3 regions of the Duganella kummerowiae genome follow, and region 1 is predicted to be linked to each of the others. Evidence: predicted binding sites of a transcription regulator. Region 1 holds the regulator's gene; each other region holds the start of a gene.

What was found. Region 1 encodes sigma-54, which starts transcription at its own class of promoters, with help from an activator protein. Its sites were predicted from a motif close to TGGCANGNAANCTGCTTT; they were not measured.
Region 2: a site for sigma-54 is predicted at 1,341-1,358, ahead of ACLB1G_RS08335 (ANTAR domain-containing response regulator). Genes of this name have one in related genera too.
Region 3: a site for sigma-54 is predicted at 956-973, ahead of ACLB1G_RS11160 (TorF family putative porin). Genes of this name have one in related genera too.

Annotation. Positions count from the first base shown of each region.
Region 1 is NZ_JBKFEH010000008.1:289,287-291,550, forward strand. Features, by position in the region: gene hpf (ribosome hibernation-promoting factor, HPF/YfiA family) at 1-135, opposite strand, end outside; gene ACLB1G_RS09095 (RNA polymerase factor sigma-54) at 212-1,693, opposite strand; gene lptB (LPS export ABC transporter ATP-binding protein) at 1,698-2,264, opposite strand, start outside.
Region 2 is NZ_JBKFEH010000008.1:115,793-118,056, forward strand. Features, by position in the region: gene ACLB1G_RS08330 (CmpA/NrtA family ABC transporter substrate-binding protein) at 1-400, opposite strand, end outside; gene ACLB1G_RS08335 (ANTAR domain-containing response regulator) at 678-1,307, opposite strand; gene ACLB1G_RS08340 (TetR/AcrR family transcriptional regulator) at 1,451-2,038, opposite strand; gene ACLB1G_RS08345 (methyl-accepting chemotaxis protein) at 2,206-2,264, shown strand, end outside.
Region 3 is NZ_JBKFEH010000009.1:2,432-4,695, reverse strand. Features, by position in the region: gene ACLB1G_RS11165 (P-II family nitrogen regulator) at 1-94, opposite strand, end outside; gene ACLB1G_RS11160 (TorF family putative porin) at 106-867, opposite strand; gene ACLB1G_RS11155 (accessory factor UbiK family protein) at 1,154-1,393, shown strand; gene ACLB1G_RS11150 (YifB family Mg chelatase-like AAA ATPase) at 1,620-2,264, shown strand, end outside.

The DNA.
Region 1 (2,264 bases):
GTTATCGACCGTGAGGATCACGGCGATATCGATCACTTGATCAAAGTGGCGGGTGACGCGCTCCAGCTTGTTCTGCACGTATTCACGGATAGCCGAAGTCACTTCGAGATGATGACCACTGATGGTGAGATTCATACACACTCCTAAAGATGATGTCGCCTTACGGCCAGTGCGGGCGCCCATTGCCGCCGGGCGCGCAGTGGCCAATGCACTACAAAGACTTGCGGAGGCTGACTGGAGGGATTTTCAAGGCTTCGCGATACTTGGCAACAGTACGTCGCGCGATCACCATGCCCTGTTCTCCCAGCATGTCCGCAATCTTACTGTCGGATAAAGGATTTTTAGGGTCTTCTGCTCCTGTCAGTTGCACGATGAGCGCCCGTATCGCCGTCGATGAGGCTTCGCCCCCCGCTTCGGTGGCGACGTGGCTGCCGAAGAAATATTTCAACTCAAACATGCCATGCGGGGTCAGCATGTATTTCTGAGTTGTTACCCGAGAAATAGTACTCTCGTGTAAACCCAGTGTATCAGCAATTTCGCGAAGCACAAGGGGTCTCATGGCGACGGCGCCGTGCGAGAAAAAATTCTTTTGCCGTTCCACTATCGCCTGCGCCACGCGCAGGATGGTGTCGAAGCGCTGGCGCATGTTCTTGATCAGCCACTTGGCTTCCTGCAGCTGAGCACCCATGGCGCCCTCGCCCTTGCCCTGCTTGAGCAGGTTGGCGTACATGGCGTTCACGCGCAAGCGCGGCATGACGTCGTTGTTCAGGCTGACCTGCCAGCCGTTGCGGCCCTTCTTGACGATCACGTCCGGCACCACGTAGTCGGACACGTCGGACGCGAAGGCGGCGCCCGGATGCGGATTACACTGGCGGATCACGGCCTGCGCCTCGCGCAAGTCTTCCTCGTCGCAGTTGAGGGCTTTTTTCAGCTTGTTGAAATCGCGCTGGGCAAACCAGGCCAGATGCTGTTCGACGATGGTCAGCGCCATGCGCCGCGTCACCAGGGGCACGCCGGGCATGCGGCGTATCTGCAGCGCCAGGCACTCGGACGCGTTACGGGCGCCCACGCCCACCGGGTCGAAGCTTTGCAGCAGCGTGAGGGCCGTGCGCAGCTCATCGAGCTCGATCTCCAATTCTTCCGGCAGGCGCGCGTGGATGTCCTCCAGCGGCTCTTCCAGGTAGCCGTTCTCGTCCAGCGCATCGATGATGATTTCCACCAGCGCGCGGTCGCGCATTTCCAGCACCGTCACCCGCATCTGCTCCATCAGGTGCTCGCGCAGGGTGCAGTGGCCCGCTTCCAGTTGCGGGCGGGAATCCTCGTCGTCGTTGTTCTTGCTACGGCCGGCGTCGCCCCAGTCCATGTCGGCCTCGGGGGTGGTGCTGTCGGTGTCGGCGGCCGGGCCGTCATAGGCCTCGCCTTCGCCGGCCGGCGCAGCATTGTCGGGCGTGTGCACGGGATCGGCGCCGGCCTCGGCGGCGCCGGCCGGCTGGCTGATGGCGCCATCGGACAGCAGGCGCACGGAGTGGTCCAGCGGGTCGTCCAGCCTTTCCAGCAAGGGATTTTCGGTCAGCAGCTGTTCCAGTTCCTGGTGCAATTCCAGCGTCGACAATTGCAGCAGGCGTATGGACTGCTGCAGCTGCGGCGTCAGCGCGAGATGTTGCGAGGTACGCAGTTGCAAAGACTGTTTCATGGATCTACATACGGAAATGTTCACCCAGATACACGCGACGCACCGACTCATTGGCGATGATGTCGTCTGGCCGGCCTGATGCCAGTACCGTGCCCTGGTTGATGATGTATGCGCGGTCGCAAATGCCCAGCGTCTCGCGCACATTGTGATCGGTAATGAGGACGCCGATGCCGCGCTCCTTGAGGAAGCGCACGATGCGCTGGATCTCAATCACGGCAATCGGGTCGACCCCGGCGAAAGGTTCATCGAGCAGCACGAAGCGCGGGTTGGTGGCCAGGGCCCGCGCGATCTCCACGCGGCGCCGCTCGCCGCCCGACAGGGACAGCGCGGCGTTGTCACGCAGCTTCTCGATTTGCAAATCGGCTAGCAGGGTATTGAGCCGTTCATCAATTTCCGCCTTGGATAAAGGCTTGCCGTTGACTCGCTGGATTTCGAGCACGGCGCGGATGTTTTCTTCCACCGTCAGTTTGCGGAACACGGACGCCTCCTGCGGCAGGTAGGACAGTCCCAGCGCCGCGCGGCGGTGGATGGGCAGGCGCGAGATGTCGGTCCCGCTGATATCGATGCTGCC
Region 2 (2,264 bases), 170 kb from region 1:
TGTCCTTCTTCTGGCCGCCGATGCCCATCTGCACGCCGTACAGCAGGCCGTACAGCACGTGGGCGGCGTCCAGGTCGCCGTTGTTCAGCTTGTCCCGCACGCCGGCCCAGGAGGCTTCCTTGCTGAGCACGAACTTCACCCCGTATTTCTTATCGAAGCCCAATACCGAGGCCATGACCACGGAAGCGCAGTCGGTCAGCGGAATGAAGCCGATCTTGATTTCCTCCTTTTCCGGCTTGTCCGACCCTGCCGCCCACACACCGCCTGTTGCCAATCCCAACATACTTCCTCCCGCTACCAGAGCTGCACCATGAATAAAATTCCTGCGGGGCACATTAACGGTGTCCGTTACCTCTGGCAAGGTGCTTTTCTCGTGTAGCTGGTGGTCTTTCATGGTCATCCCTTTGTAGTCGGCTTTAACTGGTTGGGGCAAAAAAAAACGTCCACCCTCATGAACGGATTCATGATCGGTAGACGTCGTTGTCTGGTGGATTCCACCGCCGTTGGCGAAATCGCAGCAAGCGCATCATTGCGCTTTGCCTATAGCGTATGCAATGAGCGTGCCAGGCACTCTCAGGGGCAAATCGGTTTCAAAGGGAGGAATGCGCACCGCTTGGTGGCGCATTGGTGAACATTAACGCACCGCGATTGCGCAATGCATCATTCTGGATGGTGCATCAGCCCAGCAAATCCTCGACGTCGAGGATGCGCTGCGCCACGTCGGACAGCTTGAGGTTCTTGCTCATGGCCATGGAGCGCAGCTTTTGATACGCCTGCTCCTCGGTGAAGTTCTGGCGCTGCATCAAGAGGCCCTTGGCCCGCTCGATCACCTTGCGCTCGGCCAGCTTGCTCTTGGTGTCGGACAGCTCCTCCAGCAGCTTCTGCTCGCGCTTGAAGCGCGCCAGGGCCACGTTGAGCACCGGCTTGATGCGGTCGCTGTGCAAGCCGGCCACGATGTAGGCCGACACCCCGGCCGCCACCGCCGCCTCCATGCTCTCCTGGTCGTCGCTCTCGGTGAACATGACGATGGGGCGGCGCTCGTCGCGGGTGGCGATGACGATGTGCTCCAGCACGTCGCGCGCGTCGGACTCGGCGTCCACGATGATCATGTCGGGCTGCAGCTGGGCGATGCGCTCGGGCAGATACATATCGGGCGGCAGCGAGGCGATGATGTCATAGCCCGCTTCCAGCAGGCCGATGCGCAGGATACGGGCCCGTTCGGCCTGGGCGCGCAATGCCTCGTCGTCCTCCAGTCCAGCGTGGATGATGGTGTTGACTACGACTATGCGCAAGTTGCGGGAGCTCATCATGGGGACACGGTCGGGGCATTGGCTTACGGCGAAGCAAGAACCAAACCAGTATTCGGAATGTGGATTTCGAGATTCTACGGTACAACCGCCGGATTTCGCCAGCCCGGCCTGCGCCGCGCCTCAGTCCGCGTCAGTCCGCGTCAGTCCGCGTCAGTCCGCTCAGCCGGCGTGTCGGCAAACTGCTGCTCGACCATCGCCAGCAGCGTGGCCTGCATCTGCTGTTTTTCCTGTTCGGTAAAACGGCGGATGTTGAGCATTTCCAATAACACAAACCCATCCAGCGTGGTCCATACCGACAGCCCTACCCCTGCGCTGTCCTGGAAGCGCGCCAGGGCTTCGGTGCCGGTTTCATACATGCGGCGCACCGGGCCCATCACCGCCGGGTAGGTCGATGAGGCCACCAGCAGGCTGCCCATCAAGCGCTTTTCCCGCTCGCTGAGACCGAAAGCATAGTGGATGCGTGCGGTGAGGAAATGCTTCAGGGAATGGGGGTCCGCCCCCGGCGGCGCACAGTTGGCCTCCAAGCGCGAGTACATGCGCTCCACCAGCCCCACTAGCAAGGCTTCCTTGGATTTGAAGTGATAGATCAAGCCGCCCTTGGTGATGCCAGCCCGGGATGCAACCTCGTCCAGTGTGACAAGGTGCACTCCCCCCTCCGCCAGGATGGATTCGAGGGCGTTCAGAAGCGCATCGCGGTTGCTGCTGCGCGCGCTATAAGTTGGGTTCATGACCGTTGTTTTTAGGTGTAAGTGTTAACCGTAATTTTACTACACCCCCTCTCCCAAGGCGGCCTGTATGCGATGCATATGCGGCATTGCAATCATGTTTTCCAAAAACAAATGGTGTACTATCCGTGCAGTATAGTTAAACCAGTTAAAGGGAGAGAAAGTTGAAGTTGAAATATCGTTTAATGCTGGGTTTGGGGCTGCTGGTGTCGTTGGCGCTGGTGATAGG
Region 3 (2,264 bases), on a different contig from region 1:
CGGTGACGGTGATGCCTTGCACGTTAATCGCGGACAAGGCCTCACGGACCTCGTCCAGCTTAAACGGCTTGATGATGGCGGTTATCATTTTCATACTGGCCTCGCTTAGAAGGTTTTGGAGATGGTCAGCACTGCGCCGGTTTTGGCCAGGTTCTTGCCGTTGGGGCCGTAGTAGGCCTCGGTATCGGCATAGATGGCCGCCAGCGCGACGGTCACTACGCCGAAATCCTTGGTCACGCCCAGCTTGTAGTCGGTGTAGCTGGATGCGCTATTGTTTTTGACGTTCTGGTGGCCCACATGCAGGTTCAGCATCCAGCTGGGAGCGATCTCGAAGTTGGCCGAGGCGTCCAGGTAGCCGGAATTCTTGCTGTCCTTGAAGCCGAACAGGTTGGTGGTCGAGTGCGAGTATTTCAGCGAGGCCGGGCCATAGGACACGGCGGCGTACAATTCAAAGGTGTTGGCGCTGGGGCTCAGGCCATTGGACGGGTAAAAGTAGTACAGGCCGCCGACATCGTAGCCCACGTCGGGCACGATTTCGCCGCGCTTGCCGCCGTACAGATCCCATTCTACGTCGCCATCACCGCCCGCATCCTTGGTCCATTTGATGGTGGACAGCCAGGTGCCGGCGTAAAAACCGGTTGGATTATTGACATAATCGGCGCCGCCCTGCAGCGCTGGTTTCAAACGGGTTTGCGATATGCCGCGGTAGCGGTAGTCGCTGACAATGGCAGCGTTAAAGCTGACTTCATTGTCCGGTTTTGCCTCGGCAGCGGGTGCCGCTTCCTGGGCCTGGGCGTATCCTGCGCCCAGAGTTGCGAATGCTAAGGTCAACGCAGCAGCAAGGGTGGTTTTGGACAAACTTTTCATCACGGTTTTCCTTTTAGGTTGAGCTCAGTTAGCAGTTGCGGTTTAAAATTCGGGTTTTGAGGCTCTTGAAAGTTTTTCATTAGCCTCTATAGCAGAATGCGTGCCAGCCAACCTTGCACAGAAGACAGCGAATCGTGCAGTAACAGCAACGCCAGTCGCGTCATCGAGACGCCCTAGCGGGGTATTAGCGGAGTAAAGTACGTAGAAATACGGAGACGGCGCACCACTTTAACGCTGGAATGCACTGCAATGGTGCAGTGCGGAGCCGGCAAGATCAAGGACTATTATGGACATGAATGCTTTTTTCACTGATCTGCAAAGCAAGATCAATCAGGCCATTGAAAATTCGCCGGCCAAGGACATCGAGAAGAATGTGAAATCGATGATGACCCAGGGTTTCGCCAAGCTGGATCTGGTCACCAGGGAGGAATTTGACATCCAGACCCAGGTCCTGGCCAAGACCCGGGCCAAGCTGGAAGCGCTGGAAACCCGGCTGGCCGAACTGGAAGCACAGCTCAAGTCCTGAGCGTTTCTCCCTCCCGCTGTCCTCGCGCTGAAGGCGGAGACGCGCATGCCCGAGTATGGCGCATGTGGCGGGCTTGGACCGCACCAAGGCGGTGAAACTGGCGAGAGTATCCTGAAGCAAGCCGCTACCGCACCAAAGCGGGGCCTTGCACCAGCTTGGGCTAGCGCAAAGCCCTCATGCCGGGTTGCGCTAGGCTGGCGTTTGGTCCACGCCCAACGTCAGCCCCATGAGCCTCGCCGTCCTCAAGAGCCGCGCCCTGTCCGGCATGGCAGCGCCCGAAGTCAATGTCGAAGTGCACCTGGCCAACGGCCTGCCCGCCTTCACCATCGTCGGACTGCCTGAAACCGAAGTCAAGGAGGCGCGCGACCGGGTCCGCGCCGCCATCCAGAACGGTGGTTTCGAGATGCCGGCCCAGCGCATCACCGTCAACCTGGCGCCGGCCGACCTGCCCAAGGAATCGGGGCGCTTCGATTTGCCTATCGCCTTGGGCATATTGGCGGCCTCGCGCCAGATCCCGTCCACCCGCTTGCACCAGTATGAATACGCTGGCGAACTGTCGCTGTCGGGCGAGCTGCGGCCGGTGCGCGGCGCCCTGGCCATGTCGCTGGCCACCCGCCGCAATGGCGGCCGGCTGGCCTTCATCCTGCCGCAGGCCAATGCCGATGAGGCGGCGCTGGTCCGCGACGCCGCCATTTATCCGGCCTCGTCGCTGCTGCAGGTATGCGCCCACCTGGCGGCGCGCGATCCGCAAGCCATGCTGGCGCGCCACGAGGCGGCGCCGCCGGCTGCTGCGCCGGCCTATCCCGACTTCGCGGACGTCAAGGGACAGCAGAATGCCAAGCGCGCCCTGGTGGTGGCGGCGGCCGGAGGC